One region of the Colwellia sp. SU-HH01217 genome, then DNA from elsewhere that is predicted to be linked to it. Evidence: predicted binding sites of a transcription regulator. Region 1 holds the regulator's gene; each other region holds the start of a gene.
What was found. Region 1 encodes FNR, which switches genes on or off when oxygen is low (the NO sensors DNR and NnrR bind a similar motif). Its sites were predicted from a motif close to TTGATCTAGATCAA; they were not measured.
Positions count from the first base shown of each region.

Region 2: a site for FNR is predicted at 7,673-7,686, ahead of ubiT (ubiquinone anaerobic biosynthesis accessory factor UbiT). Genes of this name have one in related genera too.
Region 3: a site for FNR is predicted at 8,258-8,271, ahead of AC27G3_RS02345 (nitrous oxide reductase family maturation protein NosD). Genes of this name have one in related genera too.

Region 1 covers NZ_BAAJLX010000003.1:152,945-162,995, forward strand. Annotated here, with positions in the region: gene AC27G3_RS05635 (GNAT family N-acetyltransferase) at 1-333, shown strand, start outside; gene AC27G3_RS05640 (DUF4826 family protein) at 354-734, opposite strand; gene AC27G3_RS05645 (Leu/Phe/Val dehydrogenase) at 905-1,939, shown strand; gene AC27G3_RS05650 (FixH family protein) at 2,128-2,655, shown strand; gene AC27G3_RS05655 (heavy metal translocating P-type ATPase) at 2,659-5,133, shown strand; gene ccoS (cbb3-type cytochrome oxidase assembly protein CcoS) at 5,165-5,425, shown strand; gene AC27G3_RS05665 (sulfite exporter TauE/SafE family protein) at 5,415-6,176, shown strand; gene fnr (fumarate/nitrate reduction transcriptional regulator Fnr) at 6,231-6,950, shown strand; gene uspE (universal stress protein UspE) at 7,135-8,064, shown strand; gene ttcA (tRNA 2-thiocytidine(32) synthetase TtcA) at 8,292-9,224, shown strand; gene AC27G3_RS05685 (glucosaminidase domain-containing protein) at 9,363-10,051, opposite strand, start outside.
Region 2 covers NZ_BAAJLX010000005.1:265,605-275,655, reverse strand. Annotated here, with positions in the region: gene AC27G3_RS09115 (DNA recombination protein RmuC) at 1-1,350, shown strand, start outside; gene AC27G3_RS09110 (GGDEF domain-containing protein) at 1,521-2,603, opposite strand; gene AC27G3_RS09105 (sodium-dependent transporter) at 2,913-4,250, opposite strand; gene AC27G3_RS09100 (MBL fold metallo-hydrolase) at 4,482-5,123, shown strand; gene AC27G3_RS09095 (ion transporter) at 5,126-5,977, shown strand; gene AC27G3_RS09090 (helix-turn-helix transcriptional regulator) at 6,080-6,304, opposite strand; gene AC27G3_RS09085 (hypothetical protein) at 6,306-6,764, opposite strand; gene ubiT (ubiquinone anaerobic biosynthesis accessory factor UbiT) at 7,064-7,615, opposite strand; gene ubiU (ubiquinone anaerobic biosynthesis protein UbiU) at 7,853-8,848, shown strand; gene AC27G3_RS09070 (U32 family peptidase) at 8,876-9,778, shown strand; gene AC27G3_RS09065 (CCXG family PEP-CTERM protein) at 9,958-10,051, shown strand, end outside.
Region 3 covers NZ_BAAJLX010000001.1:534,529-544,579, forward strand. Annotated here, with positions in the region: gene AC27G3_RS02310 (M4 family metallopeptidase) at 1-2,413, opposite strand, end outside; gene AC27G3_RS02315 (cohesin domain-containing protein) at 2,579-3,184, opposite strand; gene AC27G3_RS02320 (hypothetical protein) at 3,453-3,905, opposite strand; gene AC27G3_RS02325 (DUF4136 domain-containing protein) at 3,920-4,474, opposite strand; gene AC27G3_RS02330 (nitrous oxide reductase accessory protein NosL) at 4,534-5,055, opposite strand; gene AC27G3_RS02335 (ABC transporter permease) at 5,055-5,873, opposite strand; gene AC27G3_RS02340 (ABC transporter ATP-binding protein) at 5,873-6,820, opposite strand; gene AC27G3_RS02345 (nitrous oxide reductase family maturation protein NosD) at 6,836-8,158, opposite strand; gene AC27G3_RS02350 (TrmH family RNA methyltransferase) at 8,299-8,826, opposite strand; gene nosZ (TAT-dependent nitrous-oxide reductase) at 8,981-10,051, opposite strand, start outside.

The sequences.
Region 1 (10,051 bases):
TTAATTTGTGATGATATTAGCCAAGAGCCTATAGCCACTGGACGTATTTTATCTACAGGTGAAATTAGTCGAATTGCGGTTTTAATGCCATTTAGAGATGACAATATAGATAAAGTCGTATTGCATAACCTATTTAAAATTGCGAAAGAGCTTGATTTAAATGAAGTATATATTCACAGCCCTTTAGATACTGTGGATTATTTTACTAAACAAGACTTCAGCACTGTTGGTTCTGTTTTTATGGAAGCTGGTATGCCTAGGCAACGAATGGCATGTTTAGTTGAAAACGCAATAGACAATAGTAGCCTCTCTAAATGTTATTTAAGTCATTAATAACGATTTCATTATCTGCTTTACCAAAGTGTCTCATCATTAAACATTTGAAAGAGTATTTTGGCTTGACTATTTAAACGATGAGCTAATTTATTTTGTTTTTCTACCCTTGCCGCTAATAAATTCTCTGCCTGTAATTGCCATTTTAATGAAAAATGACGAACAGCGTCTCTAGCTTTTAACGCAACTTCAGCATTAGCATGATCAAAAGGTAAATCTCCACCGACCACCCAAAGTGCCGACTTATTAGCTAATGTTAGTTTCCATAAAGAGAATAGCGGCATTAAATATTTGTTCTCACTAATTAAAACATCCTCAATGATATAGCCTTTATTCTCTAAATATTCTAAGGCGATTAAGTACTGTGCTTTTTTCCACGCTTGTTGCGAAACCACCGACATTGTTCCTCCTAAATTCATCGTTATTTATGTACGCTTTACTTCACAGTTTGAATCGACGCTATTTTTCGCTTTTGTAGCTTGATAATAAGTGAGGTGGTAATGTGCGCATCGATACATAACTAGAGTATAAACTAGAAATAGTCATCCATCTTTTTCACGGAGAAAATAACGTGGCCCTTTTTGATTTAGTAGATTTTGACAACCACGAGCAAGTGGTTTTTTGTAGTGACGAAGCATCAGGCTTAAAAGCGATAATCGCCATTCACAGCACAAAGTTAGGTGCGGCTGTTGGAGGGTGTAGAATGTGGGATTATGCAAGCGATGAAGATGCTCTCATCGATGTTCTTCGTTTATCAAAAGGCATGACCTATAAAAACGCCATGGCAGGATTAACCATGGGTGGTGGTAAATCAGTGATCATCGGAGATGCAAAAAAACTTAAGTCTCCTGCGTTATTTAAAGCATTTGGCAAGGCCTTAAATAACATTAATGGTCGTTATTTAAGTGCAGAAGATGTCAACATTACCACCGATGATATTGCTATTGCTAATACGGTAACACCTTTTGTAACAGGCACTGAAGGAAAAAGCGGTAACCCTGCTCCATTTACAGCGTTAGGTACATTTTTAGGTATTAAAGCCGCTGTAAAATTTAAATTTAATATCGATAATTTAACAGGGTTAACGGTAGCTGTTCAAGGCTTAGGTAGCGTTGGCTACGCACTATGTCGACACTTACATGATGCTGGCGCACAACTTATAGTCACGGATATCAATCCTAGCACTTTAGATAAGGCGGCTAGCGAATTTGGCGCTAAAGTTGTTGGTTTAGAAGAAATATATGACCAAAACGCCGACATATATGCTCCTTGTGCGCTCGGTGCAACAGTTAATGACGATACCATTAACCGTATAAAAGCAAAAATCATCGCTGGTTGTGCGAATAACCAATTAGCTAACACAAGCCTTGATAAACGCTTGCAAGATTTAGACGTGTTATATGCGCCTGATTATGTCATTAATGCAGGAGGAATTATCAATGTTTCTTTCGAAAATGATTACTGCATTGACACCTCAACGGCAAAAGTTAAAGAAATTTATCAAACACTTTTACATGTATTTGAAACAGCAAAAGCGCAAAATAAGCCAACAGGTGAAGTTGCTGATGCGATGGCCAGAGAAATAATTGCAAACGGTGGAAAATAACAACACTCATCTCGTATAAAAGCCAATAACACTATTGGCTTTTTTGAATTACTTCATAACCCCCCTATATTTGTACCCCTTTAAAGTCCTATGATTAAATAAGTAAAATTATATTAAGTGTTAGAATTGACGAGGTAAAAGCAGTACAATATTGCCATAATTTAGCGTTACTGAAAAAGACAAACAACATGATAACACCTTGGTACAAAGAGCCGTGGGCTTGGTTAGTATTTATTCTTCCCTTTACTGCTGTAGTCGCTGGCATTGCTACCTATATAATTGCTAATCATGAGCCTGATCCCCTCGTTGTTGGTGAATATTATAAAGAAGGCAAAGCAATTAATGTCCAATTAGCTAAAGTAAAATTAGCACAAAAGCTTGGTATTAAATTTGAATTACAATACGCTAATGATAAATTGGTTATCAAGCCTACAGGCATTGAAAAAAGCTTCCCGCTTTTAAATGTTAATTTTTACCACCCAACCCAAGACTTTAAAGATTTTTATTTAGCTTTAACTCCCGATGGCTCTGGCTATTTTCGTCACGACTTTTCTGATATCAACGATACTGAAACTCAAGAAGACATTAAGCAACTTGATGGAAAATGGCGCGTTACCATTAGTCCTTTTGAAGATCATTGGAAAATTCAAAACACCTTATATTTTCCCCAATCTAAATTTATTGAAGTGCTGCCTGATTTAAAACAAGCGAATTAATTCATGTCTGAGAATTGCTTTCATTGCGGGGAATCCATCCCTGCAGGCATAAATATAGCGGTAATCATCAATAATCAATCACAACCAATGTGCTGTATAGGTTGTGAAGCAGTTGCCAATACTATTATTGACAATAATTTAACTGACTATTACCGTTTTAGAACTGAACCTGCTCATAAAGGCTCAACGATTATTCCAGAGCAGCTTCAGCGCAACCAGTTACTTGATGATGAAAGCCTTCAGGATGAATTTACCTATAAAACAGATCATTACAAAGAAACCATATTAAGTATTGAAGGGATTAGTTGCTCTGCTTGTGCATGGCTTATTGAAATGCAGTTGGAAAAAGTGGCCGGTGTATTATCTATCACTGTTAATGCCACTACACAACGTGCCACAATTAGGTGGCATGACGACGTTATCCATTTAAGTGACATTATTAACCAAATTGAACATATTGGTTATCAAGCCTTCCCTTTTAAAGCGAGTCAATCTGAAGAAAACAACCAACGACAAGCTAAAAGCTTTATCAAACGTTTAGGGATATCCGGCATTTTAATGATGCAAGTGATGATGATAGCTGCTGGTTTATATTTCGGTGCGTTTTCAGGCATGGCTGAGCATACAATAGTTTACTTACGTTGGGCGAGCTTAGCGTTAACCTTACCTATCGTCAGCTATGGCGCATTTCCATTTTACCAAGGCGCAATTCGTTCATTAAAAGCACGCAAATTATCAATGGATGTTCCTGTTGCTATCGCTATTTCACTTGCATTTAGTGCCAGTGTTTGGGCGACAATCAGTCAACAAGGAGAAGTGTATTTTGAGTCTGTCTCTATGTTCACTTTTCTTTTGTTAATTGGCAAATTTCTAGAATTTAGAGCAAGATCACGTGCCGCAGAAGTCTCCGCCAACCTGTTAAAACTAATGCCGATGACGGCAACTAAACTTGTAAAGAATAAAGAAAGCTTTATAGCAGCTAAAAAATTAGTAATGGGCGATTTAGTTTTAATTAAAGCAGGAGAAATCGTCCCTGCAGATGGCGTAATTCAAACAGGTAAAAGCCAGTTAAATGAAGCGATGCTTTCTGGTGAACAGTTGCCAATAACCAAATCTGTTGGTGATAAAGTATTTGCTGGCACCATAAATGGAGATAGCAATTTAGTTATCCAGGTAACGCACCCTGCTGGTCATTCATTTTTAAGTCAGCTCATACGCTTAAGTGAAGCATCTCAAGCGCACAAGCCCAAATTAGCGCTGTTATCCGATAAAATAGCGCAGTATTTTGTCGCATTAATTTTAGTTTGCGCCATTGCTACTGCTATCTATTGGCAACAACATCTTCCAGAAGAAGCTTTTTGGATTACACTATCTGTTCTCGTTGTTACCTGCCCTTGTGCTTTATCTTTAGCAACGCCAACCGCTTTAACTTGCTCAACAACACGGCTAAACCGTGATGGTATTATGATCAAGTCAAGTCATGTTATGGAAACAATGCCCAAAGCAACTTGCTATGCCTTTGATAAAACAGGTACCTTAACTACAGGTGAGTTTGTTATCGCTAAAACTATATTATTAGATGGTCATAACAAAAATGATATTTTATCCTTAGCTGCAGCACTTGAAAGTCATTCAGAACACCCTTTAGCTAAAGCCTTTAAATGTTATAGGGATTTTACTTTAAACGCATCGAATATTATCGTGCATCCAGGAAAAGGTATTTCTGGTACTTTCAATAACAAAAAATATACCATTGGTAAGCCTTCATGGCTTTTATCAAATCACGACTTAGAAAAGCAGTATTTAGATGCGCAATGTGTACTGGTGTGTTCTACTTTAACAAATGAAGAATCAGGATCTTCTTCAACGCACAATAATGAGCTAGTTGCTGTTTTTTATCTTGAAGATAAATTAAGAGATGATGCAGTCACCCTATTGAATCAGTTTACAAAGGCAAAGATAAAATCTGTAATGTTATCGGGCGATAACGAAGCTGGTTGTCGTAAAATTGCCACATTATTGCCACTCGATAATGTGTATAGTGGATTAAGCGCTAACGATAAAGTTAATCATATTAAAAAGCTCCAAGGCTTATTAACCAAGTCTACTACAACAGTAGCTAACTCCAAACAGCACCATAACGTGGTAATGGTAGGCGATGGTGTAAACGACGCTCCTGTATTTGGTGCAGCTCATGTTTCTATTGCTATGGGTAATGGTACAGATATTGCTAAAAATGGCGCTGATGTTATTTTATTAAATAACCAATTAAGTTCGTTAGCTACGCTAGCCAAAGTAGCTAATAAAAATCGACGAATTATCATTCAAAATTATTGTTGGGCTTTTGGTTACAATGCCATAGTATTACCATTAGCTATGTCGGGGTATATTACACCTTATATGGCAGTAATTGGCATGTCAGCAAGCTCACTAATTGTTATCACTAATTCATTGCGTTTACTGAAAAAAAACACTTAAACAATTTAACAAACACAGAGTCATTATAAATATGAGTATTATCTACGTTTTAATTCCTGTTGCTATTTTGTTGACTGCGCTTGGAATTTATATTTTTTTCTGGGCAGTAAAAAATAATCAGTTCAATGATTTAGAAAAACAAGGAATGAGCATTTTATTTGATGACGACAAGCCTGAAAAAGCTAATAACCAGTCGCTAACAACTGATCCTCAGTCACCTTCTGAGTCAAGCTCTTCTGAAAGTTCAACGATGCAGGCATCAAAAGAGAAAACACCAGAAAATGGAAATTGATCTTTTTTCAGCGTTCGTTATTGGCCTATTAAGTGCAGGACATTGTTTAGGTATGTGTGGTGGAGTTACAAGCATGCTAACATCTGCTATTGCTCAAAACTCATCAAGCTTTCCAAATGAAATAGTCACAAACCAAAGCCAAAATCGTCGTTTACAACATAACTTGCTTAAAAGCGCATCAGCAAAAAAAAATGTTTATTCAAAATTAATATTAGTACTTTGTTATAACCTTGGCCGTATTAGCTCATACGCGTTGTTAGGCGCTATAATAGGTTATACAGGTTCGTTGGCTGCCAAAAACATTGGTGTGCCCCTTGCCGGCTTACGATTAGTTGCAGGTGTTTTTTTAGTATTTCTTGGCTTATACCTAGGACAATGGTTAATGATTTTGGGCAGAATAGAAAGTATTGGCAAAACATTATGGCAATTTATCTCACCACTGAGTAAGAAAGTAATCCCCGTAGACAGCCCAAGTAAAGCATTAGGCTTAGGCGTTATTTGGGGATGGCTACCTTGTGGGTTAGTTTATTCTACTTTAACTTGGTCATTAGCCAGTGGTAGCGCCGTATCAGGCGCTATGATAATGGCAAGTTTTGGCTTAGGTACACTCCCAGCCTTAATCACCATGTCTTATGGGCTTCTAAGTATTAAAACAATATTAAAAAATGTCATGTTTAGAAAAACGATGGCTTTGGCGATTATAGTCTATGGCTTATACTCTATAGTGGTTGCATACCAACTCATGTTCTAATAAAATCCCATATAGTTGTTCTCCTTAGGGATTAATTTAGGGATATATCAAGTTATGCATCAAAAGCACTCTCCAGATCAAAATCATATTCATTGCCAAAATTGCAGTATTAGCGAATTATGCTTACCATTTTCATTAAATGATCAAGAACTCACGTCCTTAGATAATATTATCGATCGTAAGCGCCCGATCCATAAAGGTGACAAGCTTTTCCATGACGGTCAAGAAATGAACTCTTTATTTGCTATTCGTTCAGGTACATTCAAAACATATACTGTTAATGCCGAAGGTGAAGAGCAAATTACAGGTTTTCATTTAGCCGGTGACTTACTTGGTTTTGACGCCATTGCTAGCAATGAACATCCAAGTTTCGCTCAAGCACTTGAAACAGCTATGGTATGTGAAATTCCTTATGAAAATCTTGATGAATTATCTAATACAATGCCGAAGTTAAAGAAGCAGGTATTACGTTTAATGAGCAATGAGATACGCACCGATCAAGAGATGTTAACACTACTCAACCGTAAAAATGCAGAACAGCGTGTTGCTACTTTTATTTCAGCATTAAGTGCTCGTTATCATGCTCGAGGGCTATCTTCAAAAGAATTTAGATTAACGATGACTCGTAGTGATATTGGCAATTACATTGGCTTAACTGTAGAAACTATTAGCCGCTTATTAAATCGTTTCCATAAAAATCAAATTATTCATGTTGACGGTAAATTAATTAAAATTTTAGATGCAAAAAAGTTAGACGATACCGCCAGTTTTTAACCCCTTAAGCTTTAATAAACAAACTCAGCATAATCTGTTGCTGAGTAAGCACTTCTCAAACACTCCAATTCGTACTATGCTAATCTATAAAGAAGTTAAGTCACAATAAATTGATTTTAAACAATTAAAAATCAATTTTCTTGCGGCATAATATCTTTATCGATAAAACCTTAAGAGGCATATTATGGACCATTTTCAAAATATTCTTGTTGTGATTGACCCTACAACAGACGATCAAAAGGCATTAAAAAGAGCAATTGAATTAGCCAGTAAAACGCAATCAACTTTAACCGCCTTTTTAAGTATTTTTGATTTTTCATATGAAATGACAACAATGCTTTCTAGTGAAGAGCGTGAAGCTATGCGTCAATCTGTTATTAAGGATAGAGAACAGTGGCTAGCTGATTTAGCGAAAAATATGCCACATCAAGGTATTAATATTCAATACAAGGTTATTTGGCATAACCGCCCTTTTGAAGCCATTATTGAAGAAGTTATTGCTAAAAAACATGATATGGTAATCAAAGGCACCCATCAACACGACAAACTTAAATCTGTTATTTTTACACCAACAGATTGGCATATATTACGTAAATGTCCATGCCCAGTATTATTAGTTAAAGATCATAGTTGGCCAGAAAATGGCAATATTGTCGCTGCCCTTAATATGGGAAGTGATGAAGAAGAGCACCAGTCTCTCAATAATATTATTACAACAACTGCTCGCCGAATAGCTAAAATTCTTAACGGTAATGTACATTTAGTTAATTCTTACCCAGGCACTCCTGTTAATATTGCTATTGAAATCCCCGAATTTGATGCCAGTGAATATAACGAGTCTATGCTGCAGCATCATCAACAATCCATGGATGAACATGCAAAAAAATATAATATCGCTAAAGAACACACATTTGTTCAAGAAGGTTTACCTGAAACTGTTATAGAATCTGTATCAGAGCAATTGGATGCTGAACTTGTTGTATTAGGCACTATTGGGCGTACAGGTATCTCAGCCGCATTAATCGGTAACACCGCTGAACATGTCATTGACAGATTAAAATGTGATGTTCTTGCCTTAAAACCAGAAGGTTATGTTTCACCTTTTGAAAAATAGCTAATAAAATAACGTGACAAATAAAAACAATAATCACGGTTTTTATTTGTCACTCTCTTTTTTATATAAATATCTCATTACCTTATTTCTTCAATAATGCACACAAATTAACGCAAGCACTTCGCTTTGATAAACTCTAAAGGTATAATGCGCTCGATTAAACCTTATAAACGAACATTGTCTCGTTAATCATTCAGTAATACTCAGTAAACAACGAAGTAAATAACATGACCAATCAAATAAAACCGCTTTCATCAATTGAACAAACGCAATTACAAAAATTAGAGAAAAAATTACGACGTAACGTTGGTCAAGCCATTGCTGAATATAACATGGTGGAAGATGGCGATAAAATTATGGTCTGTTTATCTGGCGGCAAAGATAGTTACGCGTTACTGGAAATTTTACTTTTATTAAAAAAATCCGCTCCGATAAACTTTGATATAGTTGCTGTTAACTTAGATCAAAAACAACCAGGGTTCCCTGAACATGTTTTGCCTGAATATCTAAGCCAAAAAGGTGTAGAATTTAAAATTGTTGAAGAAAACACTTACTCCATTGTTAAAGATAAAATTGAAGATGGCAAAACAACTTGTAGTTTATGTTCAAGATTACGTCGCGCGATCTTATATAAAGCGGCAACAGAGATTGGTGCAACAAAAGTTGCCTTAGGCCATCACCGTGATGACATGATAGAAACTTTAATGTTGAATATGTTCTACGGTGGCAAACTCAAATCAATGCCTGCGAAGCTTGTTTCGGATAATGGTGAGCACATCGTTATTCGCCCATTAGCTTTTTGTAAAGAAGCCGAACTTGTGCAATATGCTGCCTTAAAGCACTTCCCAATTATTCCTTGTAATTTATGTGGTTCGCAACCTAACTTACAAAGACAAAATATCAAGCAAATGCTAAATGAATGGCAACATCAATTCCCTGGTCGGATAGAATCTATGTTTACCGCTATTCGGAACGTAGTACCTTCACATTTATGCGATAATCAATTATTTGATTTTAAAAATATTGATTCAGCTAACGGTATAACCAATGAAATGATTGATGGAGGGGATACTGCTTTTGATCAGGAATCATTCAACACACCCCTTGAAACTCATCCTAAGTTAAAAGAAAACCAATTAGACTTTATTGAAGTGAAGTAGATAACTTACAGCAAATTATTCAGCCAGCTAATGAGTGATAACCCAATTAAATTTAATGTGTGATGCACTTGCTGACTGAACTTTTACAAATTTGATTCTTTAAACCCAATTTCTCTCATAAGTACAAATAAGGATCGTTTAAGGCTTACTTTTTACAAAGTACGCTTGATTATGTCTTAACATTTCAGAAATTTCTAACACGTAATCGGTACCACGCTCAGAATATGGTAGTAACCCTGTTGCCAGTACTTCTGCCTGTAATGGTTGCCCTTGCTCTCTTAATTGCGTTCTAATTGCTCTAAATACACTATAAGCATTATTGGTATTAATATTATAAAGATAGCGATTAACGGCTTCATTGACACTGTCAAAAGCTGCCACTTCATGTTTTGCCCCTTCATTACGACCATTAGGCACCATACCGCAACCTTCTCGGTAACACCAAATACCAAAGAAATTTAAACCAATTCTAGCAAATCTAGATGTGCCCCAAGCTGATTCATTCGCCGCTTGCACTAAAATTAAAGGAGCAGGAACTATATCAACTCTTACAAGTAACTCATCTAATTGTTGTAATAAAGAAAATTGCTTATTCACTTTGTAGCGTTTAACTAAAGCCGCTAAATCCATTTGTTCTTGTTCAGATAAAGGCTCTTCAAGGCTTACTTTCTCTCTCCAGGTCTTTATTTGGCCTCTGGCAGATAACACTAATTGATTTTCATGAGTAATTGATGGCCTGATAAAGTTAAAAAACTGGCGTTTCTTTTGTTTAACATTACCAATTTTCGAAAACTTAGGTAGTTCTACAGAATGTAGTGGCTTTTCGA
Region 2 (10,051 bases), on a different contig from region 1:
ATAGGCGCAGTGATTGTACTCTCTTGGTTAACAAGCGTTGTTTTATGGGTAAAAACAAATCGCGTGATTAAAAACCAGCAACAGCTTTTAGCACTGCAGCAAGAGGCGGTAATAAAGCTGGCTTCTACCACGGAGTTAAATGAAAGTACCCAACGTCATCAACAGCAACAACTTACCTTAAACCATCAACATTTAGCACAGCAACAAACGGAGTTGAAAACTTATTTTGAACAGCAAATAGCAGATCTTAGAATAAAGCTGTTAAGACAATTAGGCGAACAAAAAGATCAATTTAATCAACTACAGTTAAGCTCTTTAGAGCAATTAACCACACATTTAAATAAAGCAACACAAGCAAACCGGGAAGAGCTTAGTAAATCTTTACTGGCAAACTCAGAGCAACTTTCTAAGCGAATGAATGAACTGACCTCGACCACCAAGCAAGAATTAACTGACATTAGTAAACAAGTAGAACAACGTTTAAGTGATGGCTTTGATAAAACCACTAAAACTTTTACTGATATTTTAAAACGCTTAGCGTTAATTGATGATGCACAAAAGAAAATAACCGAGCTCTCTTCTAATGTTGTTAGCTTACAAGAGGTTTTAGCGGATAAGCGCTCCCGTGGTGCATTTGGGGAGGTACAATTAAATTCCCTTATTCGCAATGTATTGCCTGAGCAAAGTTTTTCTTTACAACATACTTTGTCTAATGGGAAGGTGGCTGACTGCATGTTGTTTTTGCCAGCACCCACAGGTAATGTTGTAATTGATTCTAAGTTTCCTCTTGAAAGTTATCGAAAAATGGCGGATAACACCCTTGGCGATCACGATAGAAAATCAGCAGAGCGCCAATTTAAGCTTGATATAAAAAAGCACATTAATGATATTAGCGATAAATACTTAATTAACAATGAAACAGCAGATGGCGCTGTTATGTTTATTCCTGCAGAAGCGATATTCGCTGAAATTCATGCGCATCAAAGTGATTTAGTTGATTACGCTAATAAGAAACGAGTTTGGTTGACATCTCCGACTACTCTAATGGCAATTTTAACTACAGCTCGTTCAGTATTGAAAGATGAGGCAACAAGGCAGCAGATCCACATTATTCAAGCGCATTTATCTGATCTTGGTCAAGACTTTAATCGGTTCAAAACCCGATTTGCTAACCTTGCGAAGCATATCGACCAAGCAGCAACAGATGTTAAGCAAATTCATACATCAGCGAATAAAATAACCAATCGTTTTGAAAAAATAGAACAGGTTGAATTAACAGAAAAATCGTCTAAATTGTCTACGAGCAAAGAAGAGTTCGAAACAAATGATGAGCTAAATTTGATAAAATAAGTGCTGTTTAGATAAGTTAAACTAAGTTAAATCGTGCTTTAAAAAGTAAGTCTTGGGGATTTTTACTGCGTAATTGCCTTTAAATGTGGAAAAAGCACATGTCAAAGGCTCTCCCATGTATAAATCCCCAATAAGTCGAAGCAAAAACAAGCTCGAAAGATCAACAAAGCCTAACCGTGAGTGAAAATTTGTACGCGGTTCCTTCCTTGATTTTTTGCAGAGTATAGTGCTTTATCCGCTTGCATCATTAAATTTCTTATTTGCTCATTCGCTTTAGTACGGCTTGTGATACCAAAACTTGCGGTACAAGTAATGCTAGTATTTTTTTCAGTTGTTATAACTTGTTTGCTAATAGCTAATCTAATGGACTCGGCTATATTATTAGTTTCTTGCAAAGTCGTATCTGGTAGGGCGATAACGAATTCCTCGCCCCCAATACGTGAGAATATATCCTGTTCACGACAATGTTTTTGAATCGTTTTCGTAATTTCAACTAAACAAAGGTCACCAATAAAGTGACCATGTACATCATTAATACCCTTAAAATTATCAAAATCTAATAAAATGAGACTAAAAGGTCTATCGTCATGATTGGCACTGCTTAGTAGTGCATTACCTTGTTCAAAAAAGTAGTGTCTGTTTGCAATACCAGTAAGCGCATCTGTTGTCGCTTGTTTAGTCAGTTTGAGTTCATTGGTTTCAATTTGATTGGCAAATAAAGTTAATACAAAAATAACCTCAAGCATGTTAAAGAAAAATACTGATTGATAAATTAAGTGGTTAATCTCATCAGTTAATTCGATAATCGGTGAGGTATTAAAAGTATTTTCACAGTAAAAAAACAACACAATGGCAATTAAACTTAACGTGACTTTTTCAACTTTTTCTTTTAATTCAAATAACAGAAAAGCGCCGGTAGGCACTAAAAAGTAATATAAATGAAAACCTGTTTTATTGGTAACATAAACATTGGTACAAACATATAAGTGCAGCATAACAATACTAAAAAACCAGAGTTTCGCTTTTTTATGTTCATTAAAATAAGTAAACGCTAGTGTTAAGCAATATGCCAAGGTGAAACAAGCATTAAGAAATGCAACTATTGGTTCATTTAAAATAAAAATATAATTGAAAGTGTAAAATCCGGAAATGAAAATGGTAAACAAGGAAATAATGTTCGTCATACGAGACTTACTGGCAATAGAGAAAGTTTGGTGACTGGTGCCAAGGTTAGTTAATTTTTCAAGTATCATATTATTATTTTATATTTTTAGTCAGTAATGAAGAACATCCAATAAGACGATTTTAAACGAAAATATCCGATAGTTGTAATAAAATAACGCTATTGCGTAAATTTTTGACTATTGTTTTGTTTTTCATATAGATATGATTATTTAAATCGTCTATATAAAGTGCTATTAATTGTTTAAGTAAAATTTAAGGACGACTAGCTTGTTATTTTTAGTTGTAAATCAACCCGTAGTAATAGCCCTTCACATTTTTTTACAAGCGTTAATTAAAACAGCCCATGTTTAATGAAGTTTTAAACATGAGCGGAAAGTTTATGCTAAGAAAACAATATTGATAAAGACAATCGTTAATAAAATAGGGCAGATATAACGTAAATAATTAGCAAAGAACATTAGTCGTTTGTTGCCGGCTTGCTGAGCATTAACACTTAATTTATTGCCTCTTTTCCAAATCCAACCAATAACGAGAAAGTAAAATAAGCACATTAATGGCTGTAAAATAGTGGTTAATAACATAATCACTAAGCCAAATAACTCATCAAAGTAAGCAACTAATGTCATGCTTGATAGTAAGACAAGTGCAGATATTAACCATGTAGCGCGATAACGTTCCATTTTCTTATCTTCAACTAAATATGCAACAGGGACTTCGGTTGATGAAATAGTCGATGTTAGCGCTGCAATTGAAAGCAAAGAGAAAAAGGCAAACGAAACAATTAAACCGACATTGCCCATGGTGTTAAATAAAGAAGGAAGTATTTGAAAGATTAGTTCACCTTCACCAATCAACTTATCATTAAGAAACACTTCTTGTCCGGCATGTTGAGCGACAAAAAGTGCAGGGATAATTAATAAGCCCGCCATAAATGCAATAAAAGTATCTAGGGCTGCAATCGACAAAACTAATTTGCCAATATCTTTATCTTTTTTCATGTACGATCCGTATACCATCATGCCGCCAACACCAATTGACAACGAGAAAAAAGCTTGGCCCATGGCAGAAATAATCAATTTAGGATCGGTTATTTGGCTAAAATCAGGTATAAGATAAAGCGCTAAACCTTCAGAGGCTCCAGCTTGTTGTAAAATATATACAATTAAGCCCAATAGCATCATCAATAAAACAGGCATTAATCTAGCCGACCATTTTTCAATGCCGGCATGAACGCCTTGATGAATAATGAATGCACCAAGTACGATAAAAATTGGGGTAAACACAATGTTTCTTAAAGTACTTGGTGTTGACAACCAATGAGCAACCTCTACAAAGCCTAATAACTCAGATAGCGCTGAAAGTGCATGGGCTAACATCCAACCAGCAACAATAGTGTAAAAGCTTAGCATCATCATTGCGCCTACTAAGCCAATAACACCGGCAGAACGTCCCACTTTAGGCATTTTCTCTTTACATGCCTGTTCAAGCGCACCAACAGGGTTTTTTTGGGCTTGGTTACCCAAATATATCTCTGCATACAGTGCAGGAAGCGCTAGAAGTAAGGTAACTAATAAATAAACAACTAAAAATGCGCCACCACCATTATTGGCTGCTTGGGTCGGGAAGCCCCAGATATTGCCTAAACCAATGGCAGAGCCAGCGGCGGCTAAGACAAAACCAATACGGGAATGAAAAGAATCTCTTTGAATCGACATAGTTCTTATAGGGTTAACATTTTTATTTGCGTTGGAGCTTACCTAGTTCGCTGCTTTTTAGAAAGTATTTTTAGCTATTATCTAACGATTGTGTCTTTAAATTTAGCTTTTTAGGCACAATCTTATCAATTAACCATTGGCACATTATCTTTTACTTATTATTATACGGCGCGATATTAGTGAAGTAATTTGTTAAGCCGTTATTCCATATTTTAAGAGATCCTCGTTATGTTGCAGTACCAAATAATTCCTGTTACACCGTTTCAACAAAACTGCACGTTATTTTGGTGTGATGAAACACTAGAGGCCGCAGTGGTCGATCCTGGTGGTGATGCTGATAAAATTATTAATGCAATTTCAGCGAATAATTTAATGTTAACTAAGGTGTTACTCACCCACGCTCATATTGATCATGCAGGCGCAACACAAGCTATTGTTGATCATTTTTCAGTTCCTATTGAAGGCCCTCATAAGGAAGATCAGTTTTGGATTGATCTTATCCCTCAACAAATAGAACGTTTTGGTTTTGCTGGCGCTGAAAAATTTACGCCTGATCGCTGGTTAGAACAAGGTGATCTAGTACAATTTGGCAATATTGAACTTGAAGTGTACTTTTGCCCTGGTCATACGCCAGGACATATTGTCTTTTTTCATCGTGCTTCAAAATTAGCACAAGTAGGTGATGTATTATTTTGTGGTTCGGTAGGACGTACTGACTTTCCACGTGGTGACCAAAAGCAATTAATCGAATCTATTCAAGAAAATTTATTCCCTCTGGGTGATGATGTTCACTTTATTCCAGGTCATGGTCCTATGGGAACATTTGGCGAAGAGCGTATCAATAATCCTTTTGTTGGTGTTGGAGCAAATTAATTATGGCGTCTTTGGTTTATAGTGCTCAACGACAGTTGAAAAAAATTGATAGCAGTAAAATTTTCCAAGGAATAGTGATCACCGTCATTATCCTTTCAGCCTTACTTATTGGCGCTAAAACACACAATTTACCTGATGATGTGGTGTACATTCTCACGTTACTCGACAGCGGTATTACTGTTTTTTTTGTGATTGAGATTACCATTCGATTTTTAGCGTATCAGGATAAAAAAGCTTTTTTTAAAAGTGGTTGGAATATTTTTGACCTAGTGATTGTTATTGGTAGTTTAATCCCAACAGGAGGAACAGGCGTTCTACTTGCTCGATTATTAAGGGTGTTTAGAGTTTTACGTTTGGTGTCTATGGTGCCAGAGCTTCGTATTTTAATTAATGCTTTGCTTAAAGCAATACCTCGTATGGGTTACATTGTACTTCTAATGTTTGTTATTTTTTATATATATGCCGCCATTGGTAGTATGTTGTTTAACCAAATAAATGAAGTTTTATGGGGAGATGTTTCTATCTCTATGTTGACTTTATTTCGCGTTGCCACGTTTGAAGATTGGACAGATGTGATGTACGAGACTATGGCGGTGTACCCCTTTAGTTGGATCTTTTATCTTAGTTTTATTTTCTTAACAGCATTTATCTTTTTAAATATGATGGTAGGTACCGTTTTAGAAGTGATGGGGCAAGAGCACGAAAGCTATCGCGCCGCATTACATGGCGAAACGGGAGATGGTGGCGAACATGCAAGCCGAGCGCAAATAGATAAATTAGAAGTTGAACTGGCTGAAATAAAACGCCTGTTATTAAAACAGAATTCTTTCGAGCAACAAGTAGTGAAAAAATAGCAAGTAACGTTCAGTTAAAGGCGCCGCGTTTATTATAAAGTTTCGTTTAATTAATAAAAATTTTGCAAACATAACGCGGCGTGATTTTATGCTAACGTTGTTTTATACAACTTGATAATTAAACACCTCGGTAAAGGGCACTTCAAATACATCAGTAATTTTGAAAGCCACCTCTAGAGAGGGTGAGTATTTCCCTTTTTCAATTGCAACAATCGTTTGTCGAGACACACCTACTAAATCAGCAAGCGCCTGTTGTGTCATCTCATTCTGGTTAAAACGCAACTTTCTAATTTCATTTGTTATGGACTTAGGTTTAGGTTTACTCATGTTAGCTGTCTCTGCGGTAATAAAATACTTGAGTAGCGTACTTAATAGCGTCGGCAATTAAGAAACTCATTACAATAATATGCATGAAATTGACTAGATCTAATTCAGTGCTAATACCCAAATGCGTACCAATTACATTATTAATTTGCACATGAACAATTGAAACGACGACACCTATCGATAAAAAATAATAGCCTGCACGACAACCATATAAGTTTATTAATTTATCTCGCTCATCATCTACATTATCCGCCTCTTTGTAATTAATGATGGCTAAAACGATGTGAGAAATAACTGAAATTATTGTTAACCAAATAACGGTAGTGATTAGTAAGCCAAAATAACTTGCCTCGTTTAGCTTCATACTGCTTTGTAATAACAGCATCTTTGAATAATAAAAATATATTAAATAGAGGGTTAGCGAAAGCGAAACCCATAAACCTTGTTCTTTGTATGACATAAATCCTCACTTACATTATTTGATGTTAAAAATATTTGACTTGATGTTAAGATACCTTGACTCTTGTGTGGTGTCAAATATTTTTAACTTTATGTATGGTATTTTATGCTTTGTTAAAATAAACCAATATAGTTAGCTATTTAACCTGAACTCAGTTTAAGGGATGGTTAACAGTTTGAAAAATAGGCAAATAATTATTTTACTCCACTCTAGCTTGATAGTTTTTCTTAATTTAACGAAGAAGTAAGGAAAAATAGCTGCTAGAGAAATATTTGTTAAGCCGAGCTCAGTTTATTTAATTAGCGGCTATTAACCTGCTGATAATATCCAATATCATCATATGTTTGCTGTAACAAATTAGCGAAATTAGTTACGATTTTATGAAGAGAACAGGGAAGTTGTTCAAGTTCTATTGCATCAATTAAATTTTTCACTTCTAGGCCTAGTTCAGTATCACCTTCAATACTCAATCGACGTTGAAAAAATAAGGTGTCTGGATCTTGTTTTCTCCCTGCTATAAGCAATAAATCATCACCTTTGGCGCTAAAACTGACATCCTCTTTGTGTGATTTTTGTTTAGTAGACACTATTAATTGCTTGTTTTTAACACTTAACCACCAATTTAGCTCTAGATCTGTAACCGATATCTTTAACCATTTATTTTCTAAACAGTTAAAGTCACCCTCTGAAATAGCTTCGTTGAAAATAGTATTGAGTATCTTTAATAGTAATTTCTCTTTAACGTTGATGGGAATAATTGGCAGTAATGGCTTCAACATTTTTGGGACAATAGAAATTGTTTTTTCACGTATTGGTAATGGTATTTTAGTTAATAAATAAAGCTTAGACACAATGTTAATCCGAGAAATAAAATGATTCTAATAGTAGCAAACGTGTTTATTTTAACTGTGAACTAGATCAACAAAATTGGACAATTAGTGATTTTTATCTGTGATACAAAATAAGTTATTTTAAATCAATAAATGGCCGTTAAAGTCACGTTAGGATGCAGCCTTCTTATGTTAATCAATACCTTATCAAATAGGTCATTACCCGTATTTTGGTAAGGTGGTTTTTGGAGAAAATGAGTGGAGCTATTATGTCCTGCGGGGAATCTTCCTGCGCTTAAATCGGCAATAAATAATGGTGCTGATGCAGTTTATATTGGTATGAAAGATGATACTAATGCTCGTCACTTTGCTGGGTTAAACTTTAATGGTGATAAATTAGTTAAAGCGGCCGACTATGTTCATTTGCATGGTAAAAAACTACATGTTGCAATCAATACTTTTGCCCATCCTAATAATGAATTGCGTTGGAGGAAAGCGATAGATAATGCAGTTGAAATAGGCTGTGATGCATTAATTATTGCCGATTTAGGGGTGTTGGATTATGCGGCTCATAAGTATCCGGAAATTGAGCGGCATGTATCGGTTCAAGCTTCTAGTACAAACTTAGAAACGATAAAGTTTTTTAAAAATAATTTTGATGTACAAAGAATCGTATTACCTAGGGTGTTATCTGTTCAGCAAGTTAGGCAGTTAGCAAAATCTAGTCCTGTTAAGTTAGAAGTGTTTGCGTTCGGTAGTTTATGCATTATGGCCGAGGGGCGATGTTATTTATCTTCCTATATGACAGGAGAGTCACCGAACACCGCTGGTGCGTGTTCGCCAGCAAAGCATGTGCGTTGGCAAGAAACAGAGCAAGGTTTAGAAAGCCGTTTAAATAATGTATTAATTGATCGCTATCAAACTGGTGAGCAGGCAGGTTATCCGACTTTATGCAAAGGGAGGTTTGAAGTCGACAGCAAGGTTTATCACGCCTTAGAAGAACCCACGAGTTTAAATACCTTAGCATTAATTCCAGAGCTTGCCTCAATGGGTATAGTATCAGTGAAAATTGAAGGCCGTCAGCGAAGTCCTGCTTATGTCGAGCAAGTTACCAAAACTTGGCGACAAGCTTTAGATCATTTTAAGCATTTCCCTAATAAATTTGAACTGGCAGAACGATGGATGCAAGCACTGGCTAATTTATCTGAAGGATCGCAAACCACACTTGGTGCCTATCACCGTAAATGGCAATAAGCTCTATTTAATCATCAAGGTAATAATATGAAATTTTCTCTCGGACCTAGTTTATTTTTTTGGCCTAAACAACAAGTGGAAAACTTTTACCATAAGGCTCTCAGTAGCCAAGCAGATATTATTTATTTAGGAGAAACCGTTTGCTCAAAACGAAGAGAATTGAGAGCAAAAGATTGGCTTAAACTTGCCAATAATATGGCGAAAACACTGATAAATGATACTCAGTTTCAAGATAAACAAATTGTTATTTCCACCATGGCATTGCTCGAATCTCCTTCTGAGTTACAAGTAATGAAACGATTATGCGATAACGGTGAATTATTAGTTGAAGCTAATGATCTTAGCGCTGTGCAACTGATGCATGAGTTAAAGATGCCCTTTGTCGCTGGCCCTGCAATTAATTGTTATAATTTATCTACGCTTAAAGTTTTGTTAAAACAAGGGATGATTCGTTGGACAATGCCGGTTGAATTATCAGGTGACTGGCTTAAACAGATCCTAGAGCAAGCCGAAGATGAAAATATAAGAGAACAATTCGAGTGTGAAGTTTTTTCTTGGGGATATTTACCGCTAGCTTATTCTGCTCGTTGTTTTACCGCGCGCTCTGAAAACCGCGCAAAAGATGATTGCCAATATTGTTGTATTAAGTACCCTCAAGGTAGAGAGATGAGAAGTCGTGAGCATGAAAAAGTATTTATACTCAATGGTATACAAACAATGTCAGGCTATCAATACAACCTAATAAATGAAATACCTGAGCTCAATAATTTAGGTGTAGATATTGCCAGAGTGAGCGCTGACAGTGAAAAAGCGTTCAGGCAATTAACACTATTTAGAAAACAGTTAGAACACCCTGTTAAGCAAAAACTTAATTCGGTTAAGGAGTGTAATGGTTATTGGCATCAAATAGCAGGTATGTCAGTCGCTTAATTAAAAAATACGGTTAGTACAAACGACGATATATTTTATTGTACAATTGTGTCAATATAATTTACATAAAGTATTTTAGCTTAAAATTTATCTAATAAATACAGTGTGTTGCAAGTTGGCTTGTTTATTGCTCTTAGTTGAGTGAATTTATTTTTTTAATCTACTAAGAGATAGCAGTAATGAATTTACAAAACATCAAACTTTTTTGCTTAGCATTAGCTTTTACTTGTGCAAATGCTAGCGCAACACTAATTACCCTTGAAACACGCGTTA
Region 3 (10,051 bases), on a different contig from region 1:
ATGCTTCGACGCTATCAATGTACCAACCAATTATGCCGTTACAGCCATCGGTACCAAAATCAAAGCGTAATCTAATTACATCTCCTGCTACGGCTATACCATATAAATCAACTTGTGATTGCCCCCAACTGCCGCCATTACTTCCACCATCTGTACCAGTAAACGCTTGTTGCGCAGACATTGGGTTATCACCAACACTAATACTACTGTTATAGCTATTAAACGAGTAAGCTTCTGCAGGAACTAAAATAAAAGGACCACCATTAACACTGACTTTCAAGTTTCCACCATCCCAGCCTGCTTCACTAGCAACCCAATGATCAAACGCTATATGAGGTATTCCAACAGGAAGGATAATTGTCGGACTGTCTAGATTAATGACACCAGCTTCGGTATCGTCAGCACAATTACCCGCAACAAGATTAGGAGCAAATGCAGCTAAACTGCCACTCGCGCCAGCAGGAATATTGTTTTCTATTGACCAGCCAGGGCTATCAAAGGTCGCAGGGTTTACAACATCATGAGCACTAACTGTCCATCCAGCAGGTAAACCAGCTTCAAAATCTTCACTAAAGAATGTTTGTACACTACCCATACCTTCACAAAGTGCTGGAGCATCTATAGCAAGCAATGGTTCATAAGCACACTGTGCAGGCGATGTACGAAGCTCTACCGCATCGATAATTGAGGTAACTTGTAAACAATCACTTGCCGTTATAATTTCTCCTGAAAGAGAGCCATCATCCAAAGTGCTTAAGTTGATACCTGTTAATGCACTACAAGCGGTTTCAAGTGCGTCAGCATGATCAAGAAAGTTACTTGCGGGTGTAAGCATATTTTGAGCAGCCCAATGAATATGAGCGGATTTTGTTAACCCTAAACCTGTGTCAGAAAAACCATTGTAATTGCCGCCATCAACCATAAGTGCGTATGCATGGTTAGGTACGCCAGAATTAGAGTGAACGCCCCCTTGGTCAGCTTCACCACAAAAATATTCACTGTCGGTAACTTTACCAGGATCGCCATAACAAGTAGGGTTCCACATATCACGAATAGCACCACCAAAACCTGATGTATCCTCTCCCATTAACCAACGTACGCTATCGTCAGCGCTTGGAGTACCAGCACCGTATATTGAGCAATTATCATCTGTTCTTAATACATCTGGAGCGGCAAGATCATCTCGACCATTGATGCGATCAACTGTTTCACCCCAAATATCTGAATAAGATTCATTCAATGCACCTGATTGCCACTGATAGATTAAATTATTCGTATATTGTGTATAAGCATGGCCCCATTCATGGGCAGTAACATCATCACTAGTTAATCCTGGGCAAAAAGAAATATATGTACCATTCCAAGAAGCATTAGGACAAGCATCGCCACGATTGAAAATAGCATCCATTGTCGCGCCTGAATCATCGAATGAATCACGTCCATAGGCGTTATCAAAAAAGGCATAAACCTCAGCCGACGCATAAATCATATTATCAGCTTCAATGACTCCAGTAGGTAATGGATCTCCCTCAACCCAAAATGGATTACCCGTATAATTAGGACCTGGGTGTGCTGCACCTTCCGCATCATATGCTCTGCGATCGAGTGCATCGTGAATACCGGTAATTTGGTCGATAATCTCGCCATTTAGCGCATCAACGTAAACAAATTCACGAACATTTCCTGCACCGTTTATCACTTCTATTTCATAAGCTAAATGATCTAAACCCGGAGTGCCTTTTAACAGCCCTGCTCGAAAAATCATTAACACACTAGAATTGACGCTAAGCGCTGCAGGTGTGCCGAGCTTATCTTCTCTGTTACCTACATTACTCATACTATCTGTGCTAATACTTTGAGTAGGGTCTTGTTCGACCCAATTGAAAGCTATTTTAGCCGCTTGATTAGCAGTAAGGTTGGGAGTAGTGACCGCTTTAATGTCTGTAAGGAATTTACCGTTTACAGCGATCATCTCCCCATCTGAGTTAAAATGAGTTCTTAATTCACCAGCAAAAACTGGTAACCCATTGTAATATTGTTTAAAAATACTATGTTCAGATCCTAACTTATCTCGATTTGTACCGACTAATGTTAACTCGGTATCAACATTTGATATACCAAAAGCACTACCATAGTCACGCAAAAATGAAAGGGAGCTTTCACCTGCATTTGATGTCGTACTACTTTTGCTTTTGCTTTTAGTTCGACTTGTTCTTAATTGTAGTGGGCTAGGTTGTGATTTAGGTTCGAGACGAATAAAGCGGGCATGTCCTGTGTTTTTATCAACACTTATTTTAGCTTTGCCTGCGGTGTCTGCGAGAAGCTTTTCGGCTCCTTTTGCTTTATCGGCGAATGCCGGAGTGGTGCTTAATGTTAAACACAACATTACTGCGATTTTACCTACATGATGCATGCTAATTTCCTTGTATGAAATTTGAAATACTTAAATCCCTAAGTTTTCTAAACAGCGATTGCAAACTTTTATTGGGTATTTATTACCTTATTTTAAATTTATCACTTAAATGTACATTTGAACGTAAAGTAGAATTATCAATAATCTACTTTAATAAAAACTTATTTAAGAATGGTATTTTTGCCTAACAAATAACGAAATCAATGCTAATCCCACCAATAGTGTTGTACCTGGTGTGGGTACTGGGGTAACCCCTGTAATTGATGCATTATTAACTTCAATTATATTAATAGCGTCGCCATTAACATCGTCTAAATCTGCATAGCTAAATGCAACTTCGCTAGTAACCGGGGCATCGACACTAAAAAATAATTCAGCTAAAGCAAAACTAGCAGGTTGAAGATCCCATAATTCAAAGTTTGAAAGATAGCTAAATTCAGAAAGGTTAACTACACCTGGAGCATATTCCCCCCAACTCCAATCTTCAGCATCTGCAAGCGGGTCAAAAAAATCAACCACGCCCAAACCATCAAACAAGTTATAACCTGTAAAAGATAAGGCACTGGTATCGAATGTAACATCTAAATCGAATGCAGCAAGCGATAAAGGCACATAATCTCCCAAACCATCAATCATGACGGTCACAGAGACAATGTCACCTGTGTCGGTAGTTTGTGTGGCAGGGTCGAGGGATAAAATGACATTAGCATTTGCAATACTGGTAAAGATAAAGCAAACGGCAAATACAAAATTTGTAACTACTTTTTTCATGAATAATTCCTTTATTAATTTAAATGAAAATCAAGATATATATGTTTTGCATGGATTTTTAGGCATATTTCATACCATAAAAAAAATATAACGATTAAACATTATGTTACAACCTTGTAACATTTTTGAATTAAGCACATTGTAAAAAAAATAGACAGTAGTTTACAGTGTCAGCCTTAACTTTGAATTTCTAGCTAACTTGATAAACTAATTTTTTAAATAAAAAAGTTAACTTATTTTATCTACGGTTATTATCGAGGCGGGGGAACTATCGCGCTATGCATTGCTGTTCGACACAAGCTGTGCTTGATGTTGAGAAATAATCAGACAAATTTAAGCAGGCTTTTTCAGTTTGACTAGATTGATGACTCATGACTTTTATTAAGATAGCCGCCCCTTTAGTGTTAAGCGCCACCATACAGCCTAATTTTTTCTGTTGTATGTCAAATAGAACACACTCTTTATTGGTTTGACAACTCAGATTAGCTTTAATAATTTGATGTATCGATTGTTCGACTGCCGTTAGAGGCAAGTTTGGTGTGACTTGATGTGCTGCGTTTGTTTGTTGTTGTTTGAGTTGTTGATCGTAAGATTCTTGTTCAAGCGAGTGCTTTAATTCAGTAGTGTAAGCTTTATTCTCTTTTAATAAATACCCTAAAGCCAACAATGTCGTCAAAAAACCTAAGAACACAATAATTGCAATACCAACCCATTTAATCATCGCTATAGCTGCTCTTAGCTAGGGGCTATGTTGCTTGGGTATAAGGCTATCATTGCAAAAATTGCCGACTTTATTTTTTCATTAGTTTTTCTAGAATTATCTTCCACATCAATATCTAGATCATAAACACTTCGCCAAACCGAACGTTTACTTTTAGGATCGATAAAATCAATCACTAAACTGCCTGGAGATAATGTCCAATTTTTTGTATCCGACTGCCAAGTATTGGCTCGCAAACAATAAGCACAATACAACACACTCTTATTATATTGAGAGAGTTCACCACGCCTTTGATTAATTAAATGATAACTCACAATTAAATCAGCTTGATCCACTTGCTTGTATGAAAAACCTTGCTGCTCCATCGCCCGTTCTATAGCAATCTCTATACCGTTACGAGTAACATCATTAATTGATTGAAAAGCGACAAAGTCCGAGTTTCTTTCATACAGGCTGTAACTTGTTACTTGATTAAAATCGTAACTTGTTTGATAAACTACACCGACTTGCTTGCTTGTTGAACATGCACTAAGCAGTATTGCTAATATGATAAAGCGTAAGAAATTCATTTAAGCCAATATAATGTCTAAAGTAATCTTGCTAGCCTAACAAATGCCCCACTGCTAAGCTACATCAAAATAGATAAGCTTATCTGATTAAACGCAATAACGTTTCCGCCAAATTCTTTAGCAAAAGCGACTGCATCTTTTTGTAAACTGAAACTGGCGAGTGTTTTACCCATAGCACCTGTTTTTACAGAGTCTGCAACATACCACGCATTTTTCGCATCAATAAAGTGTTCATCATTAATCGTACCCCACGGCATTTTGCTCATATCATGGACAAACATTTGGGCTACATTCCGTTTATTCTCAGGATCTAGATAGTAACTAAACATGTCCCTTGTTGAACAAAATTTAAAAACTTTGTCGCCCTGCTCTTTTCTAAACAATTCGCCTTTAGGGCCATCAAAACGTGTAATTAACATGCCACATAAATGGCACTCTTCACTCGCTTCAATAGCTACGGCTTTATGTAACATTTGCTGTTGTTTTTCTTGCTCAGAACAAGCGGCTAACGCCCCTAATACAAATAAACTACAAATAATAGAGCTAAGAAATCGGTTTATTTTTACTAAATTATTGTTCATTAAAGTGTCTTCTTTTTAAATATGAAAATAGCTAGTGCTAACGGTAAAACTACCCACGCACTTAACGCAACAAATAGCTGCCCTTGCGATAAACTTGCATTAATAGCTATCGCAAGCACACCATTAACATCGCTACTATCAAGCCCCGCAAGGTTGACTAATCGAAAAATATCCGCTGGATTTAACATCATTAACTGCGTCAAGCCTTGCTGTGTTATGCCTTGCTCTACCCCCACAAGCAACGCCAAGAGCGCTAAATCAAATGCTAATGCAAATAAAAACCAAGTTATTAATGCAAAACCCGCTGCTTTTGATTTTTCGCTCACCAGTAAACTTATTAAATAAGCAATTGCGGTAAAACTTAACCCCAATAAAATGGCACTGCCAATAAATAAGGAGAAGGTGATTAATATCACGTCATCTTCTAATTGAAAAAATAGTAAAAGCGCTGAAGCACCAAACCCTAAAAAGGTCGCTAAAGCGATAATACCGCCCTGACCAATAAACTTGCCAAGTAGGAGTTGTGTTTTACTCAGAGGATAGGTCAATAATAGCAACAGTGTACCGGCCTCTTTCTCACCAACAAAACTGTCGTAACTTAATAACAGGGCAATCAAAGGAATTAAAAACACCGCTAAGCTGGCTAAACTCGCCACTGTAGTCGATAGTGAAGCGATGCCTAATGTTCCAGACGCCGCAGAGCCAAAATAAGTTAATCCTAGTGATAAAATAGCAAATATGATGGTAATAGAAACTAACCAACGATTACGTAATCCATCATGAAATTCTTTACTAGCAACGGTAATAACTTGTCTCATTAGTGTTGCCCTCTGTTATTTTCCATTTTGGTAGTATCGGCCGACTCAAGTGACAAATAGTATTGATATACTTGATCTAAATTTGCAGGTTCCACATGAATGTCTTGCAATGAGTCTTGATTCAACAAATGCCTTAATGCCATCATTTTTTCTTGCTCGGGTACATGTAAAATATCTTTTTTCTTTGTTAAGAATTTTGATAACTGTGTATCTTCAAGTAAACTTCCATTTAGTCCCACCGGCTTTATGGCAACAGGTAAATTAGCTTGTTGACGCAATTGTTCTAACGAGCCCATAGCTAAAACCTTACCCGCAGATAAAATCATCGCCCTATCAATATGATGTTCAACTCCTGGCAAAACATGAGAACAAAGAATAACGCTAGTACCTTGTGTTTTAAGTTGATCAACCGTTTGATAAAAGTCCGCTGTCGCAATAGGATCAAGCCCTGTCGTTGGCTCATCTAATAACAAAAGTTTAGGCTGGCCAATAAATGCTTGGGCTAAGCCCAAACGTTGGCGCATACCTTTTGAATAAGTTTTGACTTGGCGATTCATCGCATGGGTAACACCCACCTGTTCGAGTAATTTAATGGCTTGTTTTTTCGCTTCTTTGTTACTGAAACCTTTTAGCTTTGCGAAATAGCACAAAACCTCAATACCACTCAGTTGTTCATAAAAACTGACATTTTCAGGTAAGTAACCGACTTGAGAACGCATATTCCATGCCTCTTTCGACTGAGGAGACATCCCCATAACACTAATACTTCCCTCACTAGGTGTAAGCACACCTAAAATCAGTTTCATCATGGTGGTTTTGCCTGCACCATTATGTCCAAACAAACCGAGAACCTCTCCTTGATTCAATGACATATTTATTGAAGTCAATACTGCTAAATTTTTAAATCTCATACTAATATCGTTTAAAGAAACTAACGGCGTCTGCATAATGATATAAAATCCTTAATTGTTTCGATTAGCGAGATTGCTCAAATCTGCTGGGGAGCTTTGAAGAAAAGGAACGCGCATTAAAGGAAAGCTGTCTTTAACCCCTGGCGGTTTTAATACAGGAAACTGGCGTTGTACCCAACGTAAAATTATTACCGCAGGGCTATCCATAAGCATTTTCATTTCAGGGTATTGCCAAACCAATTGATCAATACCATCGTTGGGCTCAAAAATAACGTCGCCAATATTATCGTTGTTCATGTCCCAACCTAAATAATTACTCCAAAAGTTACCTTTACCATTAAGGCTCCATTCTTGTTTTTTGTTGGAAACATACTTCACCTGTGTTGGGTTGTTAATAAAACTATTTCCATAAATTTTAACGTTTTCTGAACCTGCCGTTAAATGAATGCCAATTTCAGCAGTATCGACAATATTGCCAGTGAAGGTATTGTAGCCTGAGTTATAAACAAACAACCCTTTACCATCTCTACCTAACACTTTATTTTCAGGTAGCGTCCAAACATTTTTTATCCGATTATTTTTAATGGTTGATTCGGTAATAAAGTTAAATAAAAAACCATAATCTTCACTATCTGTGGTTTGATTGTTTGCAATAATCAAACGTCTTGAACTCATCATTGCATAGCCTGCACGTGTATTATAAGCCGTATTATTCAAGACTGAATTATCATAAGAGTACATATAATGAATGCCATAACGCAGATGATGCATGGTATTATGTTCTATAATATTATCTTGGCTGGCTATAACATAAATACCATCACGTACTTGACTTGTTTCGTTACGATAAACTCGGCTATTTTTAACATTTGATAACTGTATGCCGTTACCTCGGTCAGCCGATCGCAAAGCAATATTTCCTGAAACCATATTATTAAACACTTTGGCATTAGTGGCTTTATTTAACCAAATACCAAAGCCGTCTCCTGTTAACGAGTTGCCACTAATAATAAGGTTACTAGCAGGCTCATTAGAATATATCGCGGAATTTTGTGCCGTTAAGTCATCTCCCCAATTAACAAAAGTTAAGTCAGAAATGCTAATGTTTGAATTTTTCAAAGTAAGTGCATGACCTTGACCTTGCGCATCAATAATAGCGCCAGCAACACCAATTAATTGCACTTGTTTTTCTACAATAAAGTTGCCTAAATAACGCCCTTTATCCAATATAATCACATCGCCGTCTTGACTACTATCTAAGTGTGACTGTAAATTTTCTTGAGATGATATCTGTATACGTTTTGCTGCAACTTGATGAGAAAACATCATCATGAAACTGATCAATACATAGAAATAAAACGCTGTTTTTTTCATAAATGTTATCGGCTCTAACATTGATTAAGTCTCTTTCAACACGTGCATACTAAGGTAATTAATATAACAATAATTTACCTTAATTTTTAACACATCATATTGATCTTGATTAACTATTTTACTGTTTACTTTAATCGATTTTATTGAGTTAGCTTAGCAATACAATCAGCAACCACTATAGCGCCTGCCGAAGAAACATTCATCGAATTTCCCATACCAAACATAGGAATATGAATCTGCATATCAGCTAAGGCAATTACCTCATCGCATACACCTTTCTTTTCTGAGCCTAAAACAAAAGCGATCGGTAATTGGTATTCAGCTGTTAAATAGTTGATAGACGTTTTGCACAACTCAATGGCTGCTATTTGATACCCTTGCTCTTTGAGCATATTAACAACGTTAACCGTAGAGGCTTCCTCTTCGACTTTCACCCATTTTTGCGTTCCAATAGAGGTTTTTCTTAATTTTTTTGGGTTAATCTTTAAATCACCGCAAATAACTAATTTATCTAAACAGAAGGCATCGGATAATCGAATCATTGCGCCTATGTTATGGCTGCTTTGAATACCATCTAAAATAAGCACCACTTTGTTCTTTTCTCGTTGAATAAATTCTTCTCTAGAAGGTTTTTGTTCTCGTAATTCTTGGGTACTTAATTTACTCACTAATTGCTCTCTTTGGTGATAACAGCTATTTGAAAGCTAAATTATACTATGAAGCCTTTCAATTAAGATAATTATGAACCAACAAAAAACCCGTAACAATTAACTTGATACGGGTTTTATCTTACTAAAATGCGAGTAAAGATAACTTAGCCAATTAAGCTTCTACCAACATTCTACCGCGCATTTCCATATGTAGCGCATGACAGAACCAGTTACAGTAATACCATTGAACACCAGGTTGGTTAGCGATAAAGGTAACTGAAGAGGTCGCTTGTGGACCAATTTCCATTTGCACACCATGGTTTGTCATACAAAATCCATGAGTAACGTCCTCTACTTGGTCTAGGTTAGTTACAACAACAGTAACTTCGTCTCCTAACTTAACTTTAAACTCAGTCATACCAAAAGTTGGTGCAATTGAAGTCATATAAACACGAACTTTTTTACCATCGCGAATGATTTTATTTTGAGTATAAACATCAACACCATCACGTTTAGCTTGAGCAACAGTTTCCGCAAAAATAGGATCAGTACGTGGCCATAATTTTAATGGTTTTAATTTGCTACGATGAACCATGATACAATCGTGAGGTTCAGCAAATGCAGGGCCATCATGAACTAATTTCATTTCGTCACCAGAAATATCAATTAACTGATCATTCTCAGGGCGTAACGGACCAACAGGTAAGAATCTATCTTTAGAGAACTTACATAACGACATCAACCATTTTCCATCAACGTCACGGGTTTCACCTTGAGATGTATGGTTATGTCCTGGCTGATATTGTACATCGAGCTTTTGACGAATGTAGTTCACTTTTTTGCCATTATGCGCATCAATCGCGTCTTGAACGTTCCATTTAGCAATTTGGCTATCAAGGAATAATGTTGTATATGCGTTACCTCTATTATCAAACGCAGTATGAAGTGGACCTAAACCTAATTCTGGCTCCGCTACAATAGTATCGCGTGGTTTAATTTTATCAGCAAATAGCGCATCTAATTTTTTGATAGAAATGATAGAAACTGTAGGAGAGAGCTTACCGTTAGCAATAAAGTACTTGCCATCAGCAGAAGTATTTAAGCCATGAGGTGATTTTGGTACAGGAATATAACGCGTTAATTCAGAGCCTTTACGCCCATCTAAAACAGGCACGTTATTGCCATTGTATGTTTTATATTTACCTGCTTTTAATGCAGCTTCACAAGCAGCTAAACTAAAGAC